Regions from separate parts of the Pedobacter lithocola genome, predicted to be linked through region 3. Evidence: riboswitches for the same ligand, from Rfam matches in the RefSeq annotation. Region 3 holds a riboswitch; each other region holds the start of a gene.
The links. Region 3 has a riboswitch for S-adenosylmethionine ahead of ACFOWA_RS14480 (SusC/RagA family TonB-linked outer membrane protein). Riboswitches for the same ligand answer to the same signal wherever they lie in the genome.
Positions count from the first base shown of each region.

Region 1: it holds a riboswitch for S-adenosylmethionine, as region 3 does, so the genes downstream of both, metH (methionine synthase) here and ACFOWA_RS14480 (SusC/RagA family TonB-linked outer membrane protein) in region 3, are expected to answer to the same signal.
Region 2: it holds a riboswitch for S-adenosylmethionine, as region 3 does, so the genes downstream of both, ACFOWA_RS05335 (O-acetylhomoserine aminocarboxypropyltransferase/cysteine synthase family protein) here and ACFOWA_RS14480 (SusC/RagA family TonB-linked outer membrane protein) in region 3, are expected to answer to the same signal.

Region 1 is NZ_JBHSBW010000016.1:147,909-158,044, forward strand. It holds gene ACFOWA_RS18670 (TonB-dependent receptor plug domain-containing protein) at 1-202, shown strand, start outside; gene ACFOWA_RS18675 (energy transducer TonB) at 328-720, shown strand; gene ACFOWA_RS18680 (NAD(P)H-dependent oxidoreductase) at 920-1,516, opposite strand; gene ACFOWA_RS18685 (Crp/Fnr family transcriptional regulator) at 1,592-2,131, opposite strand; gene ACFOWA_RS18690 (S41 family peptidase) at 2,190-3,791, opposite strand; gene murQ (N-acetylmuramic acid 6-phosphate etherase) at 3,980-4,789, shown strand; gene ACFOWA_RS18700 (hypothetical protein) at 4,879-5,445, shown strand; gene ACFOWA_RS18705 (DUF4160 domain-containing protein) at 5,459-5,602, shown strand; gene ACFOWA_RS18710 (DUF2442 domain-containing protein) at 5,681-5,896, shown strand; gene ACFOWA_RS18715 (Bax inhibitor-1/YccA family protein) at 5,919-6,674, shown strand; SAM riboswitch class I at 6,789-6,890, shown strand; gene metH (methionine synthase) at 7,032-10,136, shown strand, end outside.
Region 2 is NZ_JBHSBW010000007.1:691,968-702,103, reverse strand. It holds gene ACFOWA_RS05340 (hypothetical protein) at 487-1,491, opposite strand; SAM riboswitch class I at 1,702-1,812, shown strand; gene ACFOWA_RS05335 (O-acetylhomoserine aminocarboxypropyltransferase/cysteine synthase family protein) at 2,080-3,378, shown strand; gene ACFOWA_RS05330 (homoserine O-acetyltransferase family protein) at 3,458-4,555, shown strand; gene ACFOWA_RS05325 (homoserine dehydrogenase) at 4,778-6,022, shown strand; gene ACFOWA_RS05320 (queuosine precursor transporter) at 6,111-6,881, opposite strand; gene ACFOWA_RS05315 (multidrug effflux MFS transporter) at 7,034-8,209, shown strand; gene ACFOWA_RS05310 (hypothetical protein) at 8,349-8,528, opposite strand; gene ACFOWA_RS05305 (biliverdin-producing heme oxygenase) at 8,711-9,295, opposite strand; gene ACFOWA_RS05300 (response regulator) at 9,374-9,793, opposite strand; gene ACFOWA_RS05295 (ATP-binding protein) at 9,795-10,136, opposite strand, start outside.
Region 3 is NZ_JBHSBW010000013.1:128,050-138,185, reverse strand. It holds gene ACFOWA_RS14520 (hypothetical protein) at 1-1,111, shown strand, start outside; gene ACFOWA_RS14515 (hypothetical protein) at 1,138-1,821, shown strand; gene ACFOWA_RS14510 (hypothetical protein) at 1,942-2,775, shown strand; gene ACFOWA_RS14505 (immunity protein YezG family protein) at 2,787-3,227, shown strand; gene ACFOWA_RS14500 (T6SS immunity protein Tdi1 domain-containing protein) at 3,234-3,791, shown strand; gene ACFOWA_RS14495 (hypothetical protein) at 4,107-4,481, shown strand; gene ACFOWA_RS14490 (hypothetical protein) at 4,511-5,068, shown strand; gene ACFOWA_RS14485 (peroxiredoxin family protein) at 5,198-6,478, opposite strand; SAM riboswitch class I at 6,604-6,708, shown strand; gene ACFOWA_RS14480 (SusC/RagA family TonB-linked outer membrane protein) at 7,045-10,136, shown strand, end outside.

The DNA.
Region 1 (10,136 bases), on a different contig from region 3:
TATGTATATTTTAGATGGGAATAGAATAGATAAGTGGGAAATGGATGCTCTTGATACCAAAAACATCAAAGCCATAACCGTATTAAAAGATAAAGCTTCAATTGAACTTTATGGTCCGCTAGCGAGTAACGGTGTAATTCTAATTACCACAAAACCCAAACCAATTCTTAAAGCTATAGAAAAACCGGTAGAGAAAAACTAATCTCACAAGACCAATAAATTTATTGAATTGAACAAATTACCTCAGCTAAAATGCTGGGTTTGGGGATTCATTTGCTAAAAAAATAAAAATTGCCAAAAATAATATATAACTAAATTTAAAAAAAAATGAAAAAATTATTGATTCTACCGGCTCTGCTTATCTTTATGATGATATGCAACCTAGAAAGTAAAGCACAGAAAGTGTATGATTTTGTTTCTGTTGATAAAGTGCCTGAATTTCCTGGCGGGATGAAAGCTTTTTATGATTATTTAGGAAAGAATATTAAATTTCCGGCAAAGGCTAAAAAGGATAATGTACAAGGAAAGGTTTGGGTATCGTTTGTTGTAGAGAACTCTGGAAAATTAACTGATATTACTATAATAAGAGGATTAACTAAGGAAACCGATGCAGAAGCATTAAGAGTACTTCAACAATCGCCGAAATGGGATGCAGGGATTGTTAAAGGGAAGCCTGTTCGCGTTAAATATAATATGAACGTTAATTTTAAACAAAGCTAACTGTAATCTATTTATAGAAAACACAAAGCCCCGACAAATTGCCGGGGTTTTATGTTTTCTCTCCTGTCTCGGAACACTAAATTTATAAAATCTTTAATGTATATACAAATTTTACAGAATAAAATTTTTATATCTTAATTTTTTTACTATGCTAACATACTATTTTAGGGTTAAGTACAAATTATTATTTGCTTTGATACTAAGATATAAGGTTCGTAAATTTATTATCCAATTCCGTTAGCCATCGCTCCCTTTGTTCAGCCGAAACCATTTTAACTTGATTAAAGCTTATCCATTTTCGGTTTTTAAATCCAATCTTCCAGAAAGTACCTAATATTATAGCTTTTTTAATTGCATTGCCGAAAAGTATAAGGTATAACCATTTCGGGGTATTCATTGTAGTAATTATAGTAATGCCTTTAAGTTTCTCCCACAATGGTTTCATTCTTGTATTGCTTGCATTTGTGTAATCATAAGCTACACCTGGAAATATAACTTTATCAATAAATCCTTTCGTTAATGCGGGCATTAGTTCCCACCAAATTGGGAATATAAATATTAAATGGTCAGCCTCTTCAATTTTGTTTGCATATTCAATTACTTTTGGGTCGTTAGGTTTTTTATCCCTAAAGCCTTTTAAATCTGCAGCAGTCATTACCGGATTAAAACCATCTTTATCTAAATGAATAAGGTCAACTTCATGATGTCCTTTTGTAAGTCCGTTGGTTACAGCATTTAATATGGCATTGCAAAAACTTCCTTCGTAGGGGTGATTAAAAACGATTACTATTTTCATATTATGATGTTTAAATTTTACACCACAAAATTGGATAGTTGTAAGTTCTTGTACGATAACAATTGTTAAGAAAGCTTAACGGCGATTTCTAATCCGACTTAATGAAACAGAAGTTATGCCTAAAAATGAGGCGATGTAATGTTGAGGAATTCGTTGTATGATTTTAGGGTTTTGTTTTAGTAATTCCCGATATCTTAACTCGGGATTATCTTTTATACGAGATAGAAATAGTTTTTGATAGTAAACCAACCGATGAAAAGTATATTCCTCAACCTGTTGTTTGATGGTTTTAGAAGATTCCATAATGGTATTAAAATTACGTTTGGAAATGGAATAAATTACGCTTGGTTCAATACTTTCGATGGTAAATAAACTGGGTTGATTGGTTTTGAAACTCTCGATAGAAGAAACAAATTCCTGTTCGAAGAAAAATTGAAAAGTAATATCCTTCCCATTATTATTGAAGCAAATTCTTAAACAACCTTTTTTAATATAAAATGCTTGTTTGGCAGTTTCGCCTTCACGCAATAAGATGGTTTTTGCTGCAACCTCCTGGCGTTTAAATAGGTGCTTAAATTCATGCGTTAAGGCAGAGAAAGTTGGTAATTTATCCATTTTAATTTGCTACAATTTATATGGTTAAATTAAATAAATTTCGCAAATCTTTAGCTTTTTACAGATTGTTTAAAGCTTGCTTTATCGCATTATCGTTTTGATTTGCAGCTTTATAGTAGCCAACATCACCAAGATAATAACGACATAATAGTGCTTTTAAGTCATTAAGAATTACAGTTTTCGAGTTGTACAATTGAAATCTATCTATCTGCACATTTCGTCGTTGTAAAAAACCAATGAAATCTTTAAAATCTAAATCATTTAGATTAAATACATTAATATTCTGCTCTATATATGTAGAACTGTATTTATTTGTTAAGATATTAAAAACATAATCTGACAGTACTTTTTTGCTAACCAAACTGCCGTAAAATTTATTATAGCCAGTTGTATCAAGCTTAACAAAAATATCTGGAAGGATACCGCCGCTAGTTTTTGGTTTCTTTATTTGAGATAAATTTACACCGTCATTCTTTTCAATAGAATCTTTAAAAGATGTTAAATCTCCTGTTAATTCACCATCATTCATACGTTCATCAAGCTCATGCTTGTACGCATCGTAACCTTTTTTATACGATTTTTGAATGCTCCTGCCCGATGGTGTGTAATATCTGGCAATGGTTAAATTTAAAGCAGAACCATCATTAAAAGAAAACTGTTCTTGAACCAATCCTTTGCCAAAAGAACGTCGACCAACAATTATGCCTCTACCTAAATCTTGAATAGCACCCGCAACAATTTCACTCGCTGAGGCTGTATTTTCATTTATTAAAACAGCAAGTTTGCCTTGTTGAAAGGTTCCTGTTCCGGTAGAAAAATAATCTGTACGCGGTTCGTGTTTACCTTGTGTGTAAACAATCAATTTATTTTCTGGCAAAAACTGATCGGCTAAACCGGTAGCAGCACTAAAATAACCGCCACCATTATCGCGTAAATCTAAAATTAGTTTCTTCATCCCCTTCGCTTTTAGGTTTGAAGCAGCAGCTGCAAAATCACTATCTGTATTAGCGCCAAATTTACTGATGCGCACATAACCGGTTTCGGTATTAATCATGTAAGCGGCATCAATGCTGCTAATGTTTACCTTACCTCTGGTTACCATAACGCGGTTTGGCAGCGGACTACCACTATGCATCAAAAGTACATTTACACCACTACCGGCTTTGCCTCGAAATCGCCCGCTTAATTTATCTTTAGGCAAGTTTTTTCCGCTAACAATGGTGCTATCAATACTTAAAATTTTATCTCCTAATTTAATTCCCGCTTGGTATGCAGGCCCATCTTTTATTACACCAGTAACCATCATGGTATCATTCAGCATGTAATATTCTATCCCAACGCCTTCAAAATTTCCTTCCAAATCGTTTTGCATATCTTGCGCATTTGATGGGGGAAGATAAACACTATGTGGATCTAGCTGGTGCAGAACGCTATCAATCGGTAAGTTTTGTAAAGAATCTGTATTGATATCATCTACGTAATTACCGTTTATGATGTGAAGGATTTCATCAAGCTTATCAGAATTTTCTGCAAGTCTTGCTGGTTTTTGAACGCCATAACCCTGATCTTTAATAAATTTTATACCCAAATACATACCAACTATTAAAATTACTGAATAGCTTAAAGCGATAAGGATATTGTTTCGGGTATTCTTTTTCATTGGCGTTATGCAAATTTATGAAAATAAGCGGGTTGATTAAATTTTAACTGTGTTTTAAAGTCTTTTGTTTCTAATATTTAACAATAATTAACTGGTAAAAACTTAAATAGATATAATGCACACTTATTTTTTGATTTTTTTGCGCAGTTTTTAAAAAGAATTTACCGAATTTTATCAAAATTAAATTTATGGATAGAGTTACCGAGCACGAATCCAATTACAACCACATCGAAAAAATGTCGGTATTGGAAGTTTTGCAGGGCATTAATAACGAAGATAAAACTGTTGCATTTGCAGTAGAAAAATCTTTGCCTCAAATAGAAAAATTAACCTCGGCAGTTGCCGAAAGAATGAAAAAGGGCGGTCGCCTTTTTTATATTGGCGCAGGTACAAGCGGCAGATTAGGTGTAGTAGATGCATCAGAATGCCCTCCAACTTACGGCGTACCATTCGATTGGGTTGTTGGTATAATTGCCGGTGGCGATACTGCAATAAGAAAAGCCGTAGAATTTGCTGAGGATGATGCGGAGCAAGCCTGGAAAGATTTGCAGGAATTTAACATCAACGAAAACGATTGTTTGGTTGGTTTGGCGGCCTCTGGCACTACGCCATATGTAATTGGTGGTTTAAATACTGCCCGGAAAATCGGAGTGTTAACAGGTTGTATTGTTTGTAATACTGGCGGACCAATTGCTGCCGAATCTGATTTCCCGGTGGAGGTTGTTGTAGGGCCAGAATTTATTACTGGTTCTACCCGAATGAAATCTGGAACTGCGCAAAAACTTGTTTTAAATATGCTCAGTACAACCGTAATGGTTCAGCTTGGGCGAGTTGTTGGTAATAAAATGGTTGACATGCAGCTAACCAATAATAAACTGGTTGATAGAGGCATACAAATGGTTGCCGATGAATTGAATATTGGTTACGAGGAAGCTGCAGAACTTTTGACAACTCACGGAAGTGTACGTAGAGCCGTAGAGGCAAAACAAATTCATTAGAAAAATGATTGATTAAGGGGATTTTGAATGATGCAATCGCTCGAAAACATTCAACATTCAATAAATCATTCATTCAAAATTAAAGTTACATGCACGAAATAGAGCCTTATTACCAGTGGAGAGATGATTATATTTCGGCAGAAGATGAGCGTTCTCCTTTTTACAACACCGAGTATTCAGAAATATATTTTGATAAGCAGATTTATAATTTTTTGTTACATCCTCAATGGGATGAATTTGGCTCGAACACGCTTTATATGAAAGTGCTATATGCCGATTACGACAGAAGTTATGCAATTATAGAATTTATTGGCGAATGGAACGATGCCATAAACAATGATATTATGCTTATGAAGCGTGATATTTTGGAGCTAATGATGGATGAAGGTTTAAATAAGTTTATCTTGATAGGTGAAAATGTATTAAATTTCCATGCATCTGATGATAGTTACTACGAAGAATGGTTTCAAGAAGTTGAAGATGGTTGGATAGTTGGCGTTAATTTTCAAGAACATGTAATTCGGGAGTTTAAAGACAATAGCATTGATTATTACATTAATTTTGGAGGTTCTTTCGATAATATGCCATGGCGAACGTTAAAACCTTTACAGTTCTTTAAAAAGGTGGAAGAGCAGTTAACTAAAAGATTGAATTAATTATATTTATCTGATGCCTACGTTATTCATAATTTTTGGACTACGTTTTTTCTTCTATTCCAATGAACATTTGCCGATTCACGTGCATGTCAGAAATTCAGATGGAGAAGCTAAATTTGAAGTAGAAAATGTTAAACTTGTCAGTAATAAGGGCTGAAAAATAAAGATATAAACCTTGCACAATCTTTGATAGAAGAAAATAAAGAAATTATTATTGCAAAATGGTTTGAGTATCATGGAAAATATGATTAAAGTTTGGTTTCATAATAATCATATCTACATTAAAACTTTAACAGGAGAAAACAAAAGTCATCCATTAAGTTGGTTTCCAAAACTTTTAAATGCAAGTGATGAGGAAAGACAAGATTATCAATTATCTCCTTTTGGCATACACTGGGAAAAACTAGATGAAGATTTAAGTTTTGAAGGCTTTTCATCATTTATCAAATAATATAAAAAAACACAAAAATAAAATGGAACAACAAAATTATCAATATCAGGATAACAGCGTTTTTGTACAAGAAGGCTCTATATCAAAAAAATTCTTTGCAAACGTTTTCTTATGGATGTTTGTAGCATTAAGCTTATCAACTATTGCAGCATATTTATTCGGAACAAATGAGCAATTAATGCAATACTTAATGACGATTAACCCAAATACCGGAAAGGTTGGTATGTCAATTTTTGGCTACATAGCCATGTTTGCACCACTTGGTTTAGTTTTGTTAATGGGTTTTGGCTTAAGCAGATTATCATTACCAGCTTTAATTGGTGTATTTGTGCTTTATTCTGTATTAACAGGAATTAGCCTAAGCTTTATACTTTTAGCCTATACATCTGGCTCAGTTGTAAGTTGTTTTGCTGGTGCGGCAGGCATATTTGGTATAATGGCCTTTATGGGTTACACAACAAATATCGATTTAAGTAAATTCGGACCAATTTTAATGGTTGGCGTTATCGGTTTAGTTATCGCAACTGTAATAAACATGTTCATTCAAAGTGAAGGTTTTAGTTTATTTATGGCATATATCGGTATTGCAATTTTCACTGCATTAACCGCTTATGATGTACAGAAAATTAAACGTATTGGTGAAGGTATTGAAGCAAGTGGCGAGCAAGTTTTAGCAGTCGAATCTAAAAAAATGGCTATTGTTGCGGCGTTATCTTTATACTTAGATTTCTTAAACATTTTCTTATTCTTACTGCGTATTTTTGGAAGCAGAAAGTAATCATTAACAGAACAATATTCTTAAGGCCATGCAGTTTTGCGTGGCCTTTGTAATTTTATTTGGTACCAAAGCGATAAATTTTGGAATTGATAATGCTTTGTTGCATTTTTGTATCGCTTATAAAGAAAGACGGAGGGATTAGACCCAACGATGTCTTAGCAACCTGTGCCAACAAGGTGCTAAATTCTATCCCGATTAATCGGGAAAAGATAAGTTTAGGATTACAATCATTTCCAACTTTTAAATAAGCCATTTTAGAGATTTGAGAAATCAGATTTGAGATTAAAGACATAATAAATGTTTTATAAATTCTCATATCTCATATCTCACATCTCCAATCTCACATCTAAAAACAGAATGAGCATTAGAGAAGAATTAGAAAAACGTGTTTTAGTGATAGATGGTGCGATGGGTACCATGATTCAGCGTTATACTTTAACCGAAGAAGATTTTAGAGGCGAAAGATTTAAAAATCATCCCTGCGATGTGAAAGGCAATAACGATTTGCTAAATATTACACGCCCTGATATTATAAAAGCAATACACTTGGAGTATTTGCAGGCAGGTGCCGATATTATCGAAACCAATACCTTCAGTACGCAAAGAATTTCTATGGCTGATTATCAGATGGAAGATCTTTCTTATGAGATGAGTTTTGAAGGTGCCCGTGTAGCCAAAGAAGCTGTAACCGAATTTATGGCAGCAAATCCTGATAGGAAATGCTTTGTGGCAGGCGCAATTGGTCCTACAAATCGTACGCTATCTATGTCGCCAAAGGTAAATGACCCTGGTTACCGAGCGGTTTATTTTGATGAATTGGAAGCTGCTTATTACGAACAGGTTCGTGGCTTGGTAGATGGTGGCTCGGATGTACTTTTAATTGAAACAATTTTTGATACGCTAAACGCTAAAGTTGCCATTGTTGCCATAAAAAAATACGAAGAAGTGATTGGTCGGAAGTTAGAAATTATGATTTCTGGCACCATAACCGATGCTTCTGGAAGAACACTATCCGGTCAAACTGCTGAAGCTTTCTTAAATTCTGTTATGCATGCAAAGCCATTAAGCATTGGTTTTAACTGTGCTTTGGGTGCTAAAGAAATGCGTCCGCATATCGAAGAATTGGCTGCAAAAGCTGGCTGTTATGTATCGGCATACCCAAATGCGGGTTTGCCAAACGAGTTTGGTGCTTATGATGAACAACCGCATGAAACAGCACACCTGGTAGATGATTTTCTTGAATCAGGTTTTGTGAATATTGTAGGTGGTTGCTGTGGTACCACGCCAGAACACATCAGCTGTATCGCCAAAAATGCTAGAAAAACATCGCCAAGAAAAATCCCAAAAATTGAGCCATTTATGCGCTTGAGCGGGTTAGAACCTGTTACCATTACCCCCGAAAGTATTTTTGTAAACATCGGTGAGCGAACCAATATTACTGGTTCTCCAAAATTTTCTAAACTTATTTTGGGTGGAGATTATGAAGCGGCACTTGCGGTTGCGCTACAACAAGTTGAAGGTGGCGCACAGGTTATCGATGTAAACATGGATGAAGGAATGTTGGATTCTGAAGCTGCAATGACAAAATTTCTGAACCTTATTGCTTCCGAACCTGATATTGCAAAACTGCCAATCATGGTCGATTCATCTAAATGGTCGGTGATAGAAAATGGTTTGAAATGCTTGCAGGGGAAAGGAATTGTAAACTCCATATCACTCAAAGAAGGTGAAGATAAATTTAGAGAGAGCGCTCGTAAAATTATGCAATATGGTGCTGCGGTTGTAGTAATGGCTTTTGATGAGCAGGGGCAAGCCGATAATTACGAACGCAGAAAAGAAATTTGTAAAAGAAGCTACGATATTTTAGTAAACGAAATTGGCTTCCCGGCAGAGGATATAATTTTCGACCCAAACATATTAACCGTTGCAACTGGTTTAGAAGAGCATAATAATTACGCTGTAGATTTTATAAATGCCACAAGGTGGATAAAAGAAAACCTTCCTTATGCGAAAGTGAGTGGCGGTGTTTCAAACATATCATTCTCTTTTAGAGGAAATAATACCGTTCGTGAAGCCATGCACTCAGCATTTTTATACCATGCGATTCAGGCTGGTTTAGATATGGGCATTGTAAACGCTGGTATGTTGGAAGTTTATCAGGAAATCCCACCCGAACTTTTAGAAAGGGTAGAAGATGTTTTGCTTAACCGAAGAGATGATGCAACCGAACGTTTGGTAGAATATGCCGATACGATAAAAAGTAAGGGTAAAGAAATTGTTAGAGATGAGGAATGGAGAAAAGGTTCTGTAGAGGAAAGATTATCTCACTCATTAGTAAAAGGAATTGTAGAGTATTTGGATGATGATGTTGAAGAAGCCCGACAGAAATATGCTCGTCCGATTCAGGTTATCGAAGGTCCGTTGATGGATGGGATGAACATTGTAGGCGATTTATTTGGCGCCGGAAAGATGTTTCTTCCACAGGTTGTAAAATCGGCAAGGGTTATGAAGAAGGCCGTTGCCTACTTGTTGCCTTTCATCGAACAGGAGAAATTAGATAATCCAGACCAAAATCAAAGTTCATCGGCAGGGCGGGTTTTAATGGCAACTGTTAAAGGCGATGTACACGATATCGGAAAAAATATTGTGGGTGTGGTTTTAGCATGTAATAACTTCGAAATAGTTGATATGGGCGTGATGGTTCCTGCTCAGGAAATCATCAAAAAAGCCAAAGAAATTAATGCTGATATTATTGGTTTAAGTGGGTTAATCACCCCTTCGTTGGATGAGATGGTTCATTTTGCCAAAGAAATGGAACGCGAAGGCTTTACCATACCACTAATTATTGGCGGCGCAACAACATCCAGAATTCATGCAGCAGTTAAAGTTGCCCCAAATTATTCAGGACCAGCAATTCATGTTCTGGATGCTTCGCGAAGTGTAACCGTTTGCAGCACCTTGATGAATCCTGAAACTAAAGATGATTATGTTGCAGGCATTAGAGCTGAGTATGATAAAGCCCGTGAAGCACATTTAAACAAACGATCTGATAAACGTTTTAAAACCATAGAAGAAGCAAGAGCGAATAAATTTAAAATAGATTTTCAACAAAACCTACCTGCTCCACTATTTACAGGAACCCGTGTTTTTGATAACTATCCATTGGAAGAATTGGTTCCATATATCGATTGGACACCTTTTTTCCATACTTGGGAACTTCGCGGTAGTTATCCTAAAATATTTGATGATAAAAATGTTGGTGATGAAGCAAAAAAACTTTTTGCTGATGCGCAGACATTGTTAAAGCGCATTTTAGATGAAAAGTTATTAACTGCTCGTGGTGTAATTGGTTTCTGGCCAGCAAATGCTGTTGGAGATGATATTGTGTTAGATGTTTCAGATGTTATTGATGGAAAAGGGAAGATGGAAAATGGAACAGCAAACCCATCATCCGTTTCACAT
Region 2 (10,136 bases), on a different contig from region 3:
CCCAATGAAAATTGAGGCTTTTCATTGCAATCGGGTTTATTTAACAAAGTTGAGGTGCTTTTGGGGAAGTTTATAAAACGTATTATGCCCATAATCATTCCCTAACATTTGGGGAATAATAAAGTAATTTTGAAAACTCAATTTCCGTGAATTCTGTGTTTCTGTGGCAATTTTAATAGCATAATTTTGGGAAACTTACGTTCAGTAATCCTTTTGATATTTCAGTCCCGCTTTACATTACAAGCCCAATGAAAAATTGGGGCTTTTCATTGCAATCGGGTTTAGCAACAACGGTTTGCGCATTTCGCAAACCCTTAAAATGGAACACTACATTTGCAAAATAGCCCCGGTTGAAGCGAACACGAAGCAACAGCCATTTCGGCTGTTAGCGCAGTAAAGCGTAAAACGGGAACAAATTTAGTTTCTTGCACAAGCCTTGCGCTGCTAATTACAAACCGCTTGATATATTTAAACCAGTTTCAAAATCTATTTTGGATTACAAACCGTTACCAACTTAGCAGAATAATTTGCATTTAGCGGCTCATTTGTTTGAGCCAAACGTTGTGAACCTGTATTTGCCGGACAAGCAATATCACCCGCTGCATCGTAAATTAACTTAGTGCCATCGGCTACCAACTCTTTTGGTACATAAACCTGAACTTTAGTAATTGCATAACCTGATGGGAAATAACGTACATAATAACCATCAGGATGTTTGGTCCATATTCCGCTTGGTACATCGGCTCTTGGAGTGGCCATTCCGGCAATAATGGCGTACTTTTCCATATCGGCATAAGTATAATTGCCTGAAGCTACAAGCTGGCGAATGTTATTCTCAGCCTCAAAAACCGCCTTTATACCCGATGGAAGCTGGTCTTTTGCTTTTTCCATAACATCAAATGGTAAAACACCCAACGCACCACCCTCCAATTGGGTTAACTGTTTTGGTGTTAAAAGCTTAACTGCTGTTAATTTAATGGTTCCATTAAAGTCAGAAAACTTTGTTCGGGCAATGATTGCCCATAATAATGCTTGTATATCGTGCTGTTCTACATCAGGGTGTTTTTCTGCACTTTTTAAAACGGAAACCACTACCTCTTCTTTAGCACCTAAAACCGGCGCAAACATATATCCATCTCCTTTTGAAGGAGCAAATGTTCCGGCTTTTAAACAATAACTTTTATTGGTCATTTCGTAAAAACCTTCGCATAATACAAAACCACCATCAGGGTTTTTTGGTAATAAATATAGCGGCTGAAATTTTGCATTTGCATTGAAATCAGGCATCTTTTCTCCTGTTCTATCAACATCTTCGAAGGAGGTGGTAATGGCTGCAGGTTGCTTAAGAAATTTATCAACACCCAAAGCCTTAGCACCTTGGGCGGTTCCAACTTTAAGCAATTTATCCTTTAACCCACTAAATTGAGCTTTGGATGCTGAACCTGATAATACAATTATTACTAAGAGTGAAATACATTTGATTTTTTTCATGACCGTTTATTAATTAAGATATACAAACATAAAATTTTGACGTTAAATTTATGTTAGCAATTAGCTTATGTTTTGTGATATAAAAATACTAACCTGATTTACAGATATTTAATAAATATTCAAAATTTTATTTTGTTGTTTCAATTTAAATTATCACATTTGAAATATTATTTGGTAGATAACTAAATAAAAGTCAATCTTAATCGGATTGATTTATAAAGAAGTGACGAGAGACTGGCTCTATGACCCACTGGCAACCCTCAGAAAGAGAAGGTGCCAATTCCTGACTAAATAACATGGTGTTATTTGGTACTATAAATTAAAACTGATGAAAAAATTAAATCTACAATCGCAAAGCGAAACAACAGGCACCTCAAATCGAAAAAGTACGCCTTCAATTTGTTATGGTATGCAGTCTAGTGTATGTATGTGCTGTTGCATATGCTAATTTAAAATCTTCCTTTTTTGTTTCTTTTCAAATTGGAAGGTCCTGATAAATCGGGATACGCCAGGTTCCATGATTATAAAATTTTATAATCTATCGAGATTAATTCAATTAATTAAATACTTATTAAATCATTAAAAAAAATGTCAACATCATATAAATTTGAAACATTACAACTTCACGCTGGTCAGGAAATAGATCCAATAACTGGTTCAAGAGCTGTTCCAATCTATCAAACCACATCTTACGTCTTTAAAAATGCCGAGCATGGCGCAAATCTTTTTGCATTAAAAGAATTCGGAAACATCTATACGCGTTTAATGAATCCAACGACTGATGTTTTTGAAAAACGAATTGCTGCATTAGAAGGCGGAGTAGCAGCTTTGGCCGTTGCATCTGGTCAGGCTGCACAATTTATTGCGCTACATAATATATTAGAAGCTGGAGATAGCATCATTTCCTCGACACATATTTATGGCGGTACATACAATCAATTTAAAGTTGCTTTTAAACGTTTGGGTATTCATGTTGATTTTGCAAATCCAGATGTTCCGGAAGAATTTGAGCAAAAAATCACAGAAAAAACAAAAGCTATTTATTTAGAAACGATTGGAAACCCAGCGTTCAGCGTTCCGGATTTTGAGAAAATTGCTGCTATTGCAAAAAAGCATGATATTCCATTTATTGTTGATAATACATTTGGTGCCGGTGGATATTTATTTAAACCTTTAGAACATGGCGCTAATATCGTTGTAGAATCTGCAACTAAATGGATTGGCGGACATGGAACTAGTATTGGTGGTGTAATTGTAGATGGTGGAAATTACAATTGGGGCAATGGAAAATTCCCTCAATTTACCGAACCATCAGAAGGTTACCACGGTTTGGTTTTTAATGACGTATTTGGTTTTAATGGACCGTTTGGTAATATTCAATTCATTATTCGGGCACGTGTAGAAGGTTTAAGAGATTTAGGTCCTGCCCTTTCGCCTTTTAATTCATTTCTTTTACTTCAAGGTTTAGAAACTTTATCACTTCGAGTTCAGCGGCATGTAGATAACGCTTTAGAATTAGCAACCTGGTTGGAGAATCATCCACTTGTTAAAGAAGTACATTACCCTGGTTTAGCAAGCAGTAAATATAACAACCTAGCTAAAAAGTATTTAAGCAACGGCTTTGGTGGGGTTTTATCATTCGAATTAAACGGAACTAAAGAAAATGCAACACAAGTAATAGATAGTTTAAAACTGGTTTCTCATCTAGCAAATGTTGGAGATGCAAAAACATTAATCATACAACCATCTGCAACAACGCACCAACAACTTAGTGATGTAGAGCAATTAGCAGCTGGAGTAAAACCAAATGCATTAAGGGTTTCTGTTGGTATTGAGCATATTGATGATATAAAAGCAGATTTTGAGCAAGCTTTTGCCTCCATCTAAACTTGAAGAACTCAGAAATTTAGAAGCTTATTCACCAAAAAACCTGAAAAGAAATTAAGAACATATAGCAAGTTAGACAATGCAGAAGAGCAAAATCAATAGCAATTCATCCCAATTAAACAATTTAGAACATTTATATTATTATCCTAAGCAATTTAAATTAGAGAACGGAAAAAAAATGCGAAACCTACAAATTGCTTATCAAACGTATGGAAAATTAAATGCCAATAAAGACAATGTAATATGGGTTTGTCATGCTTTAACCGCTAATGCTGACGTATTTGAATGGTGGGAAGGTTTGTTTGGTCAAAATGCATTGTTTAATCCCAGCGAGCATTTTATTGTTTGTGCTAATGTTTTAGGTTCTAATTATGGCACCACAAGTCCGCTAAGTATAAATCTTGTAACTGGTTTGCCATACTACTTATCGTTTCCACAATTTACAATTCGCGATTTTGTATCTGCGCACCAGCTTCTGGCCAATCATTTGGGTATTGATAAAATTAAATTATTAATTGGTGGTTCTTTGGGCGGTCAGCAAGCAGTAGAATGGAGTATAATTGAAGCAAATAAAATTGAGAATTTGATATTGGTTGCTACCAACGCGGTTCACTCTCCATGGGGTATTGCCTTTAACGAAAGTCAGCGTTTAGCCATTACCACAGATAGAACTTTCTTTGCCAATCAACCAGACGGAGGAAGCAAAGGTTTAAAAACAGCAAGAAGTATTGCACTTCTGAGTTATAGAACCTACAATGCTTATGGCAGCACCCAGGTAGAAAGTGTGAACGATAAAACAGATAATTTCAGGGCTTCATCTTATCAAAATTATCAAGGCGAAAAATTGATAAATCGCTTTAATGCTTATAGTTACTATTATTTAACTAAAGCAATGGATAGTCATAATGTTGGCAGAGGAAGAAAAAGCATTGCCGAGGCTTTGAAACTTATTAAAGCAAACACTTTGGTTATTGGAATTGAAAATGATTTTTTGTTTCCGGTGTCGGAACAGAAATACCTTGCAGCTCATATTCCGAACGCTGAGTTTGCGGCCATTCATTCTGAATATGGTCATGATGGTTTTTTGATTGAAACAAATGCTTTAACAAACATCATCGGAACTTTTATTAAAGAGAGTAGAGATAAAAAGATATTTAAGTTGCAGCATACGGCCTGAGAAAGATAAAGAAACAAAGAATAAGGAATAAAGATTAAAGAACAAGGAGTTAAGATTAAATCTTTAAGTTCAGTATAAAAATTTATTCAGCGTTAATCTGTGTTTCTTTGGTAAAAAAGTGCCAATACAAGGTTCTTATTTAAAAAAATTAAAATAAAATTTAGCGGCGTGAGTTCAACAAATTGGTCTTGATACTTGCTGCTAAATACAATACTATAAAACATGAGTAAAAATTTAAAAATAGGATTGTTTGGTTTCGGGGTTGTTGGCCAGGGATTATTGGATATTATCCAAAGTCAAAACCTAAACCTCGAGATTATTAAAATAGCCATTAAGAATCCTAAGAAGAAGCGTAGTCTGGATAAAGATTTATTTACAACAGATAAAAATGAAATTTTAAATAACGCTGAAATCAACACGATTGTAGAATTGATTAATGATGCAGATGCCGCTTATCAAATTGTAACCACGGCATTAAAAAATGGTAAAAATGTAGTATCAGCCAATAAAAAAATGATTGCTACGCATTTAAAAGAGTTGGTAGATTTACAGCAAAAACATGGCACATCTTTATTATACGAAGGTGCAGTGTGTGGTAGTATTCCAATCATCAGAAATTTAGAAGAATATTACGACAATGAATTGTTTCACGCCTTAAGTGGTATTTTCAATGGCTCTTCAAATTATATTTTATCTAAGGTATTTAACGAAAATCAGAGTTATGATGCTGCTTTAAAAGAAGCGCAAGATTTAGGTTTCGCAGAAACAGACCCTATTTTAGATGTAGGTGGTTATGACCCAAAATATAAATTGGCAATAGCTACAGCCCACGCTTATGGTTTATTTGTAAATCCCGATGCGATTCTAAATATTGGTATTCAAAACCTTTCTCACCATGATATTAAATATGCTCGAGAGAAAAATTTTAAAATAAAATTGGTTCCAACTGCCCGAAAGGTAAATAAAAAAGATATCGTTACTTATGTTTTACCCAAATTGGTGGCAAAAGATGATTTCTTGTATAATGTTGAAAATGAGTATAATGCAGTTACCGTTCAAGCGGCATTTGCCGATAAACAATTCTTTTTTGGTAAAGGTGCAGGCGGTCATCCGACTGGAGCAGCAGTGTTATCTGATATTGCAGCCTTAAGATATGATTATCGTTATGAATACAAAAAGTACCATTCAGAAAATGGCGTAAAACATACCGAAGATATATTGCTCGAAGTGTATCTACGTTTTACAGATGATGATTTAATTAGTTTATTGGAGTTTGATAACATTAGCGAGCGCTATTCCGCTAGCGAGTATAAATATGTCATTGGAACGGTTAAATTGGAAAACTTAATTAAAAACCGCGACTTACTTTTAGATGCTAATGTATTTGTGGCTTACACCGGCCGACAAATTTACAAGCAAGAACAAGTTGCAGAAAACGTATATGCAGAAGAATTAGCTGCAAACTAATTTTATAAGATTAATTTTTTTATTTGTTTTGTTGTTAAGCATAAAGGTCGGAGCGATTCCGACCTTTTGTTTTATATCTTAAATCAACTTATCCCCTTCCTGCCATTTCAATTAACTTTCTTGCTAAATCTTTACCTAAATAACCATCAATAATTGCATGCACTACGTATAAAATTGGGGTCATTAAAACGGCGACAAAAAATTTATAAATATAGTTTACCAAACCAATTGCGGCAACCATTTGCCAGCTGTAATGGTATTGAGGATTTAAATAAAATGCGATAAAAATTACTACAAAACTATCAATCAATTGAGATACTAAAGTTGAACCTGTTGCTCTTAACCACAAAGATTTTTCTCCGGTGAATTTTTTTATGCGATGGAAGATGATAACATCTGCTAGCTGACCTACAATAAATGCAATAATAGACCCTGCAATTATCCACATTCCCTGGCCAAAAATACCGGCAAAAGCATTATTCATATTCAAATCTTCGCCGTTTATTTTTTGATGTACCCAAAAATCTGCTGCACTTAAATGCATAGAACCCCAAACAACTAAAAAAGCGAAAGCAATTAAAATAGAAGTCATTATGGATAAAAACCGAACTTGTTTAACACCAAAATATTCATTGATGATATCCGTCATGATGAAAATAATAGGCCAGGTTAATACACCAGCCGACATCACAAACGATAAGTTTGGAACACCAAACAAATTAATATCAAATTTTTTAAAGCCTAGTGTTTCTTCAACACTAAATAATTTAACACCAATAAATTCTGATAATATTGCATTTGCCACAAAAAAGCTACCAAGGATGAGTAGTAAACGGCTTTCTTTAGTCTTAAAAGTCATAGAGCATAAATCTAAATATAAAACAAACTAGTTTTACCTGTTTTTATTTTAAAATTATAAAATAGCATCCTTTTTACAATCTCTCGACCTTTAAAATAGTTTTAGAAAATAAATCTACCAATCTTTGCGGCTTCAAAAAATCAGAAATACCTATGGCTAAGAAACAGCACTTTTACCTTATACTTATTTTAGGCTCTTTGGCTGCTCTTGGACCATTTTCCATTGACATGTATTTGCCTGGTTTTCTAGATATTGCTAAAGATCTTAAGAGTACAGAATCAACGGTTGCACTTTCACTATCTAGTTTCTTTATTGGTATTTCGGCAGGGCAATTACTTTACGGACCGCTTTTAGATAAATATGGGCGTAAAAAGCCGTTATATTTTGGTTTAGTGCTTTACATTGTTGCATCATTGTTATGTTTAGCCGTAGCTAATGTAAACCAATTAATTGTTTTGCGTTTTGTGCAAGCTATTGGTAGTTGCGCAACTGCCGTAGCTTCAGTAGCAATGGTTAGAGATTTATTCTCTGTAGAAGAAAGTCCGAAAGTTTTTGCATCATTAATGTTAGTTATTGCAGTTTCACCTATGTTGGCTCCAACTGCAGGTGGCTATTTAATTTCCGCCCTGGGATGGAAGTATGTGTTTGTATTTTTAGGTTTTATGGCAATTTTGATGTTGCTTGCATCTATATTTAAACTGCCAGAAAGTTATAAACCCGATCCCAATTATTCTTTAAAACCAAAGCCAATATTGAAAAGCTTTCTCTCAGTTTTAAAAGAATCTCAATTCTCAACTTACGCATTAATCAGTTCGATAACTTTCTCAGGATTGTTTGCTTATGTTTCTTCTTCGCCAACTGTTTTTATGAAAATTTATGAAGTTAGTAAAACAGGTTACGGATGGATTTTTGCACTTTTATCGGTCGCCTTTATTGGCTCAAGTCAACTAAATAGCCTAATATTGAAATGGTTTACTAGTAAGCAAATTGTTAAATGGGCATTATTGGCACAATGTGCTTTTAGTTTAATTTTCCTGGTTTTCGCCTTGAATGATTGGCTTAACCTATACTCAACAATTGGCTTTATTGCTTTATTTTTATGCTGTTTAGGTTTTATTAATCCAAATGCTGCAGCACTGGCTTTGGCTCCATTTAATAAAAATGCAGGAAGTGCATCAGCTTTAATGGGTGCTTTACAGATGGGATTAGGCGCTCTAGCATCTGTAATGGTTAGTTTGTTTAACGAGCATTCGGTAGTGCCAATGCCGTTGGTAATGACTGCTGCTGCATTTATCGCTTTATTTTGTTTATTAATTAGCAAGAAATAATCAAAGCGATTTGAGCCATTAGACAGTTTAAATTCTTCTTTTTGATCTGTCACCTCACAGACAGAAATAAATTCAAAACCAATTAAACGCAAAAAGGTCCCGATTATATCAGGACCTTTTCGTTCATACTCGCGAAATATTATTTTCCAGAGTTTTTCTTGTCAGTTACTTCTGCACGGATTTCTTGTGCTAAAACTTTAAGATCTTGCATTGCTTTACGCACACGAGTACCAGCAGCTGCATTGCCAGCATTATAAAATTTTTCTACATCTGCTTCAATCGCAGCAACAGCAGCTTTAACTTTTGAGAATTTTTCCATCGCTAATTGATGTTTTTAAGGTTTAAAAAATTTATTTTTTTCAATAATACATATTTACTGTGAATTAACAAGATAAAGCAATTATTAATTTGAAAGAAGTTTTGCACATTTTTGTCGCATCAACATGCCTTTAAGGTATTATAGAAGTATTTTTTAGTATTTATGATTGAATTTACTTTCCATTAATTAAGCTGTTTTGATAATTTAATCAAATTGCCAAAGGTTTCATTTGCGCTCCTAACACACTTATCAAAATCAATTTCCTTAACCTCTTCATTTAATATTTGAACAAAATTTTTCCATTTAGAACCAAGTTCATTACCATAAACGCCATAATAATTTAAACCACCATCAAAATTTTTAAAGTTAGGATTTGCCAAAATATACTTTTTTATTACGTTTCCACCCAATGTAGCCCCTTCTAATACATAAAGTGCACCTAAAACTTCAGTATTATCTTTCTCTGGCACATAAAAATCAAAATTTGGCTTTGGCAAAGTTTCCTTATCAATATTCCAAAAATCAATATCTCGTATTAGGGCATTTAATTTAATCGGAACGTTTAAATCTAATTTAGAAGCTATGTTTTCATCTAACATACTTATTAATTTATTCTCTAGCGCCTGATGAATGAGATAATTTATAGTAAGTAATTTTTTGTAGTCATTAATGCTTAAACTATTGTTCATAATTTCATTAACAAACATTAACGATTCAAGTTCTTTGTGGTTTTGAGCAGTTTCTGTTCTTAAAATATTAGCAATCATTAATTAAATTTAAAATGTAAAAAGGTGTAAAATAAAAAAATCCGGGAGCTGGCCCGAATCTTTTTTATTATAATAGATTTAGTTTAATCTTAAATGCTGGTTAAACCAAAAATCGTGTACAGAATGGACACACTTTACTAAGTTATCATATCCATCTGGTTTTGTTAAATATGCATTTGCTCCAAACTCCATTGATGCTTTAATGTCATCAGGATTATCTGAGGTAGAAAATAATATTACTGGTATTGACCTTAAGAATGGGATATCTCTGATGATTTTAAGCAAATCGATACCTGATAAGCCTGGTAAGTTTAAATCCAGCAAAATTAGTTTAGGTTTAATTTTACTTTCTTCGAAACTTTGCAACCTGCGTAATGCTTCTGTGCCGTCTTCAACAATGGTTAAATTTAAAGATTCTTTAACCTCGCTTACCGCAGTTTGCATAAAAAATGCATAATCTGTATCATCTTCAACATAAAATATATCCGGTGTTTTCATTTTATCTGTTTTTAAGAGCGATATAAAATTTTGAACCAGAATTTAATTTGCTTTCAAACCAAACTCTTCCGTCGTGCCTTTCTACAATTCTTTTAACAATTGCAAGCCCTACTCCCGTTCCATCAATGTTTTTAACATTATCCATGCGCTTAAAAAGCTCAAATACCCTATCATAATAACGGTTATCAATTCCTATACCATTATCACTTACAGCATAAATTATTTCATCATCTTCAATATGCGAAGTAATTTCAATCCTCGGATTATCCACCATCGATGAATATTTTACTGCATTGCCGATTAAATTAGTAAATACTTGCGCAATCATAGTTCTATCACTCTT
Region 3 (10,136 bases):
TCCACAAATAAAAAATTGGAGTCAGGCTATTGCTTTAGGAGCTGGAAATTATATCGGCCATTTAATGGAAGGTATGATGGCCGGTGCAGCCATAGGCATGGGCGGTGCTTTAATTAGTGGAGGTGCCGGTGCATTTGTAAGTGGCGGAATAAGGGGTGTTGGCCAGGCCGCGTTTCAATTTGCAAAGAGCGCACCGATGAATGTTATTCGCAATATCGGAGCCACATTCGGCTATGCAGGTGCCGGGGCGAGTACTTCTACAGTAGTTACCACTGCAGCGACGGCTGTTGGATTACGTGGAGTTACCGCTACGCAAGCAGGATTACAACATTATGGCTCTACAGGCGAATCAGGCTGGGGTGCTGCAGGCAGAGGTGTATTTGCCATGGAAGAAGGCATGTACCAGTCGGGTGGAAACATATTAAGCGGAAATGCTGGTTGGCAAGATGTAACTGGATTAGCCTTGTTACTTTCTCCTGTTCACAGAGCGCCTGATGAACTTAATGGCAGAAATGGAAAGCCGGTAAAAGATGGGGAAGCATCCAGAGATGGAGAAACTGCACAGGATGGCGAACAGAAAAAAACTGAAGATGAAAATGTAAGAGATGCTACTAATACTCCGGAAGAAACAGCTAAAAAAGATGGTGAAGGCGAAGCTTATGAGGCAAGAATTGGCGAAAGAAGAATAAGTGACGATTTATACGATGAACTAAGAGATCAAACACCCACACAAGAAATAAGAGATATGGTAAATGAAGGTGTTCAACTACCAATGCCAGATCCAGTACTGCCTGGCTTAGAAATTACAAAAAGGCTGCACGCCGATCATATTGTACCAATGGATAGGGTTACAAGAATGGAGGGTTTTGATTCATTAACTCCAGAACAACAATTAGATGTTTTGAACAATCCTGACAATTTTGTTGGATTGAGTCCATCTGCAAATACATCAAAAGGACCGAAAACATTCTCAGAATGGACTAGACACAAAGCAAGGGGAATTGATGTAGAACCTAATTTTAGAAATGAAATGATTAGTAGAGAACGAATATTAGAAGGTCAGCTCCAAAAACAAATTGATGATTTTAATGCTTTAAATAATGGCGGATAAACTATCTTTAACTTATATAAAAAAATATGAGCAAAATTGAATACCTAAAGAAATATAACTCAAAAGTTGAAATAATAGCTTTTGAAACATTAAACGAAAACCAATTAAAAAACCTGCCCGAATATTGGAAAAATGCTTTATCTCAAGATTCAACTTCGAAAACGATAGATAGCATCTTAACCCAATGGAAAAAATTTCCGTACCAATTTCAATCAACTATCGGTTATTTACAAGCTAATTTATTAGAGATTGAATTACTTGCCGATGGGGATCAACTAGCTTTGCTTTACACAATCAAAAATGTAAAGGGTAACGAAGCTTATTACATCGGTTACAATCCCAACACAAAGCCTTTAATAGATTATTTTGAAAAGTTGCCAGAAAGCTTTAAAGATATTTATAATCAGCTTCATAATGGCTGGGTTTATTATGCTTCAAAATCAAATGGACTTTTACCTATTGAAGATACAATTGTATTGGCTGATGAAGATTGGGGCATTTTAGAAGAAATAGATGTTGATGAATTGCCCTTTAATTTACAAAATTGCATCGGTTTGTTCGATAATGGCAAAGGTGATTATGCATCTATAGATCTAGAGTCGGAAAATAAAAAATTTGGCTTCATTTGGTGGCATACCAAAGCACCAAAACTCGGTATAGAAATTTGGCCGGTTATTGATGAGTGGACCAAAATAGGTATGGAAAGGTAATTTATCGAAAGTTTTTGAGTTGAAACAGTAGAAAAAAATTATTTTTGGTTGGGTACTGTTACTAGTCGGTTATCGGTGAAAATACCTGCTACATGCCTGATATAATTAATTTTATCGACAATGGCTGATATATATAAAATTGCTGAAAAACTAAACTTAGATAACAGGATAATAAAATTGATGAAAAAAGAAATTTTATTACCTAACTATATCGATGATCTTAATCCTGTAACTGACTACTGGTATCCACACCCTCCCTGTTTGATTCCTCTTTTCCTAGGTCATGGGGCTTCCTACAAAGGCATCATCAATCATTTTTTTTGCGATCGAAAATTAACTTTTGTAGAATATTTTCTAGAACATGGCTACATATCTGAAATAGCAAGAAATGCTGAACAGTTTATTACTCTTATTGTATTAAGAATGATAATTACTAAGGATGGCTTAACTGAAGAGATTATTGACTTTTGCAAAAAGGTAGGACTCGAAAAATATGAGGAAATTGATCAGTTCACATTAGACTTTGGAGATGAACCACAAGAATTTAAGCATTTGGTGTATTTTAAAGACAATAGACCGTTTAAATATGTTAAAGAACTTGAAGGATATAATGGTGATTTTCCTTCATCAATTTACATATTGAATAGAAGTATATATCTGCAAAATGCATCTCAGTTAGAAATAGCCCCAACTGAACAACTGAGTAAAATAGAAGATTTATCTCCTTGGTTAAAAGAAAATGAAAACAAGAAGAATTTATTTGATACTTACTTAAGTAATAACAAATTAAAAGAGGCTTGGCTTACACTTAATAGTAAAGGTTGGTTGTTAAAAGATGTTGCAAATGGCTTACAACAGCTTAAACAGAAGACTAACGATGAACGTTTTTCTATCGTTGCCGATTATTGGTTAGATGGATGGAATAAATCTACTTTCTTAGATGGTGAATATTGATAAAAACAGCTATGGAAACAATTAATAATCTAGTAGAAGAAATTGCGCAAACCGTATTTGATAACGTACCCGTTGATAATTGGAATAAAGTTATCGTTCAAACATCCATCTTATCTACTTATGTGGAGCTAACGGCAACCTATTATATAAATGATGTTAAGGAAAAATCATTTGATCCCAATTATGAGAATGCGCCGGAAGAAAAAACAGTAGATTATCTTTTCATAAAACTAAGGGAAGCCATGTACAAATTAGCTCCGAATAAAGGAGCATGGTATAACGTTGAAATGGTTATTAATGAAGACGGAGATTTCGAAATCAACTATGACTACGACAACAAACCCAACTTTGAAATGGAACCAGATAAAGAAGAATATGTAATAGACAATCAGGAATTTCCCCGAGATGAAGCGTCTACCCCAAGTTGGTTAACCCCATTCATACAGGTATAAATATTTATGTTTACAAAATTTATAGAGACTTACGGAAATTTAGAAAATAAGCAAGAAATCCCTTCTAATGATTTGGCACAAGTTAAAAGTACGTTAACTCCAGAACTATATGAGTTGCTTGAGCAAGGGGAAGGAAGCTATATGAATGGTTTTTTATGGGTTGTTAATCCGGTTGAGTATGCTACTTTAGTAAATGAAATTTATTTGCCTTTAACATCGCCTTCAGTTTGTTTCGCCAGAGATGCTTTTGGTTCTTTGTACCTGTGGGAAGATGACAGTATAATTTATGTTGATATAAATTTTACTAAACAAGAGGTTGTAGGAACAAAAGCTAATGTTTTTTTTGATCTAAAAATGACCGATAGTGGCTTCTTAGATAAAAAAACACCTTATAAAAACTATTTAAAAGCTCGAGAAAAACTGGGCGAACTTTCAAAAGAGGAATGTTATGGATACACGCCCTTAATTGGTATGGGTGGAGCAGAAAAAACAGAGAATTTGAAAAAAGTTAAGATTAAAGAATATATTTCAATAGTGGCGCAAGCATTAGGACAAATCCAATAGCAAAAATTTAGCAGTTAAATAATTTTTCAGTCCGTACTTCATCATAGGTGGAATTAAGGTTAGTATATGAGCAAAATTGAATACCTAAAGAAATATAACTCAAAAGTTGAAATAATATAATGCCCTAATAATCAATCTTATTGAAACTTATATATGATGATATTCAAGATAATAATTATTCTAGGTATGTTTCTTTGGGTAATAATAGATTTTTACTTATTCTTCACTGATAACAAAAATTCCAGTGCTCAATTGATATATGGCAGGGTCATGTTTGTGAAAAAAAATACAGGGTATCATAATTGTGAACTCAGTATGAAAGTTAAATGTTCAGACAATAATATTATCCAAACAACTTCTTTTTTTAAACCAAATGTGAGGTGGTGGATGCAATTTATACCAAACGTAGGAGATAATGTTTACTTCTACACAGTTGAAAAACTTTCGACGAGTATCAATAACAATAATGATATGATTGCTTTTGGAATAGCCAGTCATAAGCCAAAAATCGGAAAACTTCGTTGGGACTTATTCGCCTACCGTTCTTCCACGAGAACAATCATAATTTTTGCCATTCTATTTGTATGTTTATTTATTGTATTGAAGTTCACAACATTTGCAATTTTTATTCCTAAAGAATTTTATTTATTTGTAATCGTAAGATTAACCATCGAGATTCTAAGCCTATAAAATCTATGGAAATAAAAAGAAACATATATATGAGCCCGTTATTAACTTATAGATTTCCAATACTTACAGCAGTAACCTGGATTTTTTTCTCAGTTTTAATGACCATCAAACTTGCTGATTTAAAAATCATTTCTTTCAAAAAAACTGGAGTTCAAATCAATAAAAAAGGCAGTGGTACCTATGGTAAATTTAGTTTTAAACTTACGGTATCTACAAATAAACACGAAGTTTTTACCCGCTCCTATAAAACGCTAGCGCTATCAAATTGCTTTATTGATTTAGAAAAACTTCAGAAGGCAAATGCGATTTGGATGGTAGTCTCCGAAAATAAATCTAAGTCAAATGAGTTTCAACTTTACAGCATTGCAGATCATAAGCCAGGGCGGTTACGAATATTTTTTGAGATGATATCCTATCTGATTAACAACTACCTTCTTATCATTTGCGTACCATTAATACTCACCCTTTTGATCTGTACTCAAGAATTTGGCAGAGATTACCAATACATCAATCAGCAACATCACACAATAATTTCTGTTTCTTATTTCTTTAATGCACTTTTTATTGCTCTCATCGCTATCTATTAATATTAATTATTTTTTCAAAGAACATCTACCATATTCCAAAAGCATTTTGTATTGCAATTCATCATTAATCCTATAAATTATATGGTTTTGCACACAAAGAGGTTTTATCTGACTTGCTTACTGCTTGAATTATTTAGAGTTATTTTGAATCAGTTTGTCAATTTCTTCATTAAATGATTCAACAAAGTCCGTGTAATATTTTCCGGTTGCTGGTCCGCTATAACCGGTATGGATTTGTGCTACCTCTCCTTTTTTATTAATAATTATCATGGTAGGGAAGGAGATAAAATTCTGGAGTCCTGGAAGCGATTCGGCAACCTGTGTTTTGTCTGGTGTACCAGCAATAACCTGGTCATACTTGATATTGAACTTTTCCCGAAATCTTGTAAGTGCCTTTCTAACATAGGCCGAATCAAGCTGCCTTTCATAATGTATGCCAATCACTTCAATGCCACGGTCGCGATTTTTTTCATACCAGGGTGCAATAAAAGAAGCCTCATCAACACAGTTTGGGCACCAGGTACCACTAATGGTTAATATCACCACTTTGTTTTTGTATTTCTCATCAGTTAACGAAATCTTTTTTCCATTAACATCTGGAAGTGAAAACGATAATGTCTGGTATCCATCTTTTAAAAAGGTAAGTTTTGTTGCATCAGGTAGTGCAGCATTTTTATTTTTATTGCCGTCAAAATTTGTATCTCCTCTGGCACTTATTATTGCTCCAGATAGGGATCCATCATCTGCAAATGAACCTTTATAATAGGAGGGATAAGAACCAATAAAGCTCGATAGGTAAAAATTTCGACCATCTACAGTACCTTCCAAATACCTGGAGTCGCCAGTTATACGTAAAAATGTTCCGGTTAATTTATTGCCTGTTTGCTTAAATAGTCCAACCGCTTTTTCATCCTTTCCATCTTTGGATTTAAAGGTGATGTCATATTTTCCAGAGAAATCTGCAGCAGGAGTTTTGCCACTTTCTTTAAACCTGTAATTATCTTTTCTATTTGCTGTTAGAGATATTGGTTTGCCAGTTTTATCTTGTTTTCTAAGGACTCCAACTAGTGAATCATTTTGAATTTTAAAAGCAAGTTCATTATCAAATTGGTCAAGCTTAATCAAAAGTGAATCATCTTTTTGAATCACCCAGCCACCATCAAAATGTTCTTCCGCATTAATAAATGATAGAAATGGTTTATCGTCTTTTTGTTTTACCTCAAAATTGAAGGGAACTTCCGTACCAGGTTTAATTAAAAATACGCTTCGCCAATTTCCAATAGCAGAAAATTTGCTTGTAGCATTTATTGTGGAGTTTGGACCATTAGATTTTGAGTTGGCTTCTTGCGCAATGGCTTGAAGTTTAAAAAGTGATGCAAAAATTAGTAAGGATATAGAAATAATTTTCATGGGTGTATTCTTGGGAATGTCAAAGGTAGTTATCATTTCATCCTTAAAAAAATAAATTCAATAAAATCTATAGAATTAATAGACTATTGAATTTAAATATTATCTTTGCGCCAGTTGTTTTGAAATACTTATCAAGAAAGGTGGAGGGAATGGCCCTGCGAAACCTTAGCAACCAGTCTGTAAAAGATATGGTGCTAATTCCATCCCAAATTATTTCGGGTAGTTAAGTCAGTTGAATGCGAAATTATTAAAATAATATATGAGAGCACTCCTGATTTACAGGTGTGCTTTTTTTGTTTAGTACAATCCAATTTTATAGAATATTTAACTTTTAAAAATAAATAATATGAAAAAATCTAACGAGCCAAATTCTATCTATTGCTGTAAATCAGACATCCATTAATAAATTCATTTAATATGGATAAATCCATCACAAGCATCAATTGATGCTATGAATTTTTAAAAACTAGTCTTCAATTTTAAATGTAAAATGCGCCAAAAAATGCGTTGTGGGATTGTTTTGCCCAAATTTTTACAAATTTTTTAACTAATTATTTTTTATTTCTATGTACAAAATTTTTAAGCGACTCATTATTTTAATTTTGCTTTTGCTCCCCGCAATTGTTGATGCTCAAAGCGTTTCCATTACGGGTACGGTGAAAAGTTCAACAGGAGAAACCCTACCGGGTGTTTCTGTATTATTAGAGGGTACAAAACAAGCTGTAACCACTAATAATGCAGGTAGTTTTAACATCACTGTTGCGGGTAAAGGCATTTTGATCTTCTCCTATATCGGATTCTCATCTAAAGAGGTTGAGGTATCGGAAAGCAATAAAATTGTAGAGGTTGTTTTAACCGAACAAAATAATGCCTTAAACGAAGTTGTGGTTACAGCGCTTGGCATTTCGCGACAAAAGAAATCTCTAGGTTACGCCGTTCAGGAATTAAAAGGAGAGAATTTAACTGAAGCCAGAGAAACCAATCTGGTAAATGCGCTTGCTGGTAAAGTTGCTGGTGTTCGAGTTACCAATAGTCAGGGTGATATGGGTTCATCAAGGGTGGTTATCCGTGGCGAAACCTCAATTTCTGGTAATAACCAACCGCTTTTTGTTGTCGATGGTATTCCGGTAGATAACTCCCAACTTAATTCTGCAGGTGCAAGAGATTATGCAAATACAATTTCTGATATCAATGCTAACGATATTGAATCGATAAGTGTTCTTAAAGGACCAAATGCTGCGGCTTTGTATGGTTCCAGGGCAGCCGCCGGGGTAATTATTATCAAAACCAAATCTGGTAAAAGCCAAAAAGGCCTCGGCGTATCTTTCAACTCCAATGCGGTAATAGAAGGATTATTAACGCTTCCGAAATATCAGGATGTTTTCGGTCAAGGCTCTGAAGGAAAGTTTAGTTATGTGGATGGAAAGGGCGCAGGTATAAACGATGGCGTAGATGAAAGCTGGGGTCCAAGGATGGATGGACGGCTGATTCCGCAGTTTTTTTCTAAAGGCGTTGCTGTACCTTTTGTAGCTAATCCAGATAATGTTCGCGATTTTTTCCAAACAGGTTACTCCCTTTCTAATGGCGTTGCGATAGAAAACGCAGGTGAAAAGTTTGATTACAGGCTATCTTATAATAACTTAAAACAGGTTGGTGTGGTACCAAATTCTGGGCAGGACAAAAATTCATTTGCCTTAAACACAACTTTAAGGGTTACTCCTAAATTAACGCTTACGGCAAATGCAAATTATAGCAAGCTTGGTTCGGATAATCTGCCCGGTACAGGCGGATCGAGGTCAACTAGTACGATGCTACAATTCACCTGGTTCGGTAGACAAGTTGACATCAATCAGCTCAAAAATTATCTTGATGAAAATGGCAACACTTTTAATTGGAACAATAGTTATTACAGTAATCCGTATTGGGTAGCTTATGAAAATACCGTTTCGCAAAATAGGAACAGGCTTATTGGAAGCATCGGCTTAAATTATAAAATTATTGATGGACTGAACTTCAATTTTCGTTCGGGAACAGATTATTATAACGACCGCCGTAAAATAAAAGTTGCATATGGAACTAACGGCACCCCATTCGGATCCTATACCGAAAGTGCATTTACCGTAAACGAAAATAATACCGATGCAACGCTAAGTTACACCAAACAATTAAACGGTGATTTTAGTCTGGAAGCGTTATTAGGAAGCAATATTCGTTCGAGGTATATAGAGCAAAATGACCAGAGTGCCCCAAGGTTGGCCGTGGCGAAGTTGTACACATTGAACAATTCAAGAGATCCACTTACATCATCCAATAGTTACAGTAAATTAAAATCTTACAGCGGATATGCGTCTGCTCAAATAGGATATAAAAACTATCTGTTTGTAAATGTTACGGCCCGTAACGACTGGTCTTCAACGTTGCCAGCACAGAATAGATCATATTTTTACCCTTCGTTTAACGGTAGTATTGTGCTTACTGAAGCTTTTGATATCAAAAGTGAAGTTTTAGATTATGCAAAAATCCGCGGTGGTTGGTCTAAAGTTGGTAAAGATGCCGACCCTTATCGGTTAATCAATACTTATTCCTTTAGCGCACCATTTGGCAGCAATCCTCAACTTACTGCATCTACAACAGATTTAAATGCTGATTTAAAGCCCGAAACAACAACTTCCTCCGAATTGGGAGCAGAAGGGGTTTTGTTCAATAAACGCCTTCGGTTTGATCTGAGTGTTTACAATACCAATAGTTACGATCAGATTTTAAGTGTTGATGTAAGCCAAAGCACGGGTTTCCGTTCTAAATTGCTTAATGCTGGTAAAATTAACAATAAAGGGATAGAAATTCAATTGGGTTTAACGCCAATTAAGAAGCAATTTACCTGGGATATTGATGTAAACTATGCGGCTAATAGAAGTAAAGTTATAGAGTTGGATAAAGCAGGTTTACTGCAAAACTATGTAGTGGCTACCAATTCTGCGCAGGTTATCGCAGCAGTTGGGCAACCTTACGGAACCCTTTTCGGAAATGCATTTTTAAGGGATAACAGTGGCAATATTGTGGTTAATGCCACTGGTGCTCCCCAAACTGACCCTACCAAACGGGTGTTGGGCAAATATACGCCTGATTGGATTGGAGGGATATCAAACACATTTAGCTACAAAGGGGTAAGCCTGGGTGTTTTAATTGATGCGAGCTTCGGTGGCTCCATTTACAATGGCACCTATTCAACAGGAACATATACAGGCGTTTTGGCGTCAACCTTACCAGGAAGAGCAGCAGAATTTGGTGGCATATCTTATTATTATCCAGGAAATTTAAAAGCCAATGGTGCGGTAAGGCTTCCTACTGGAACTGCCGCCCCGCAAGGTTTAACAGTTTATGATGATGGGATAATATTTGATGGTGTTACAGCAGATGGAAAACGAAATGATAAAATACTCTCAGCACAAACCTATTACAAATCTTTTCGCACCATTGATGAGGCTAATATTTTTGATGCCTCTTACGTAAAATTACGCGAGGTAAAGCTGAGCTATAATTTGCCTTCCACTTGGGTTCGTCAATTAAAACTTCAAGGCGTTTCTGTTGCATTGGTCGGAAGAAACCTAGCCATACTACACCGCAACGTAGAAGATATAGATCCTGAAGTGGCTTTTAA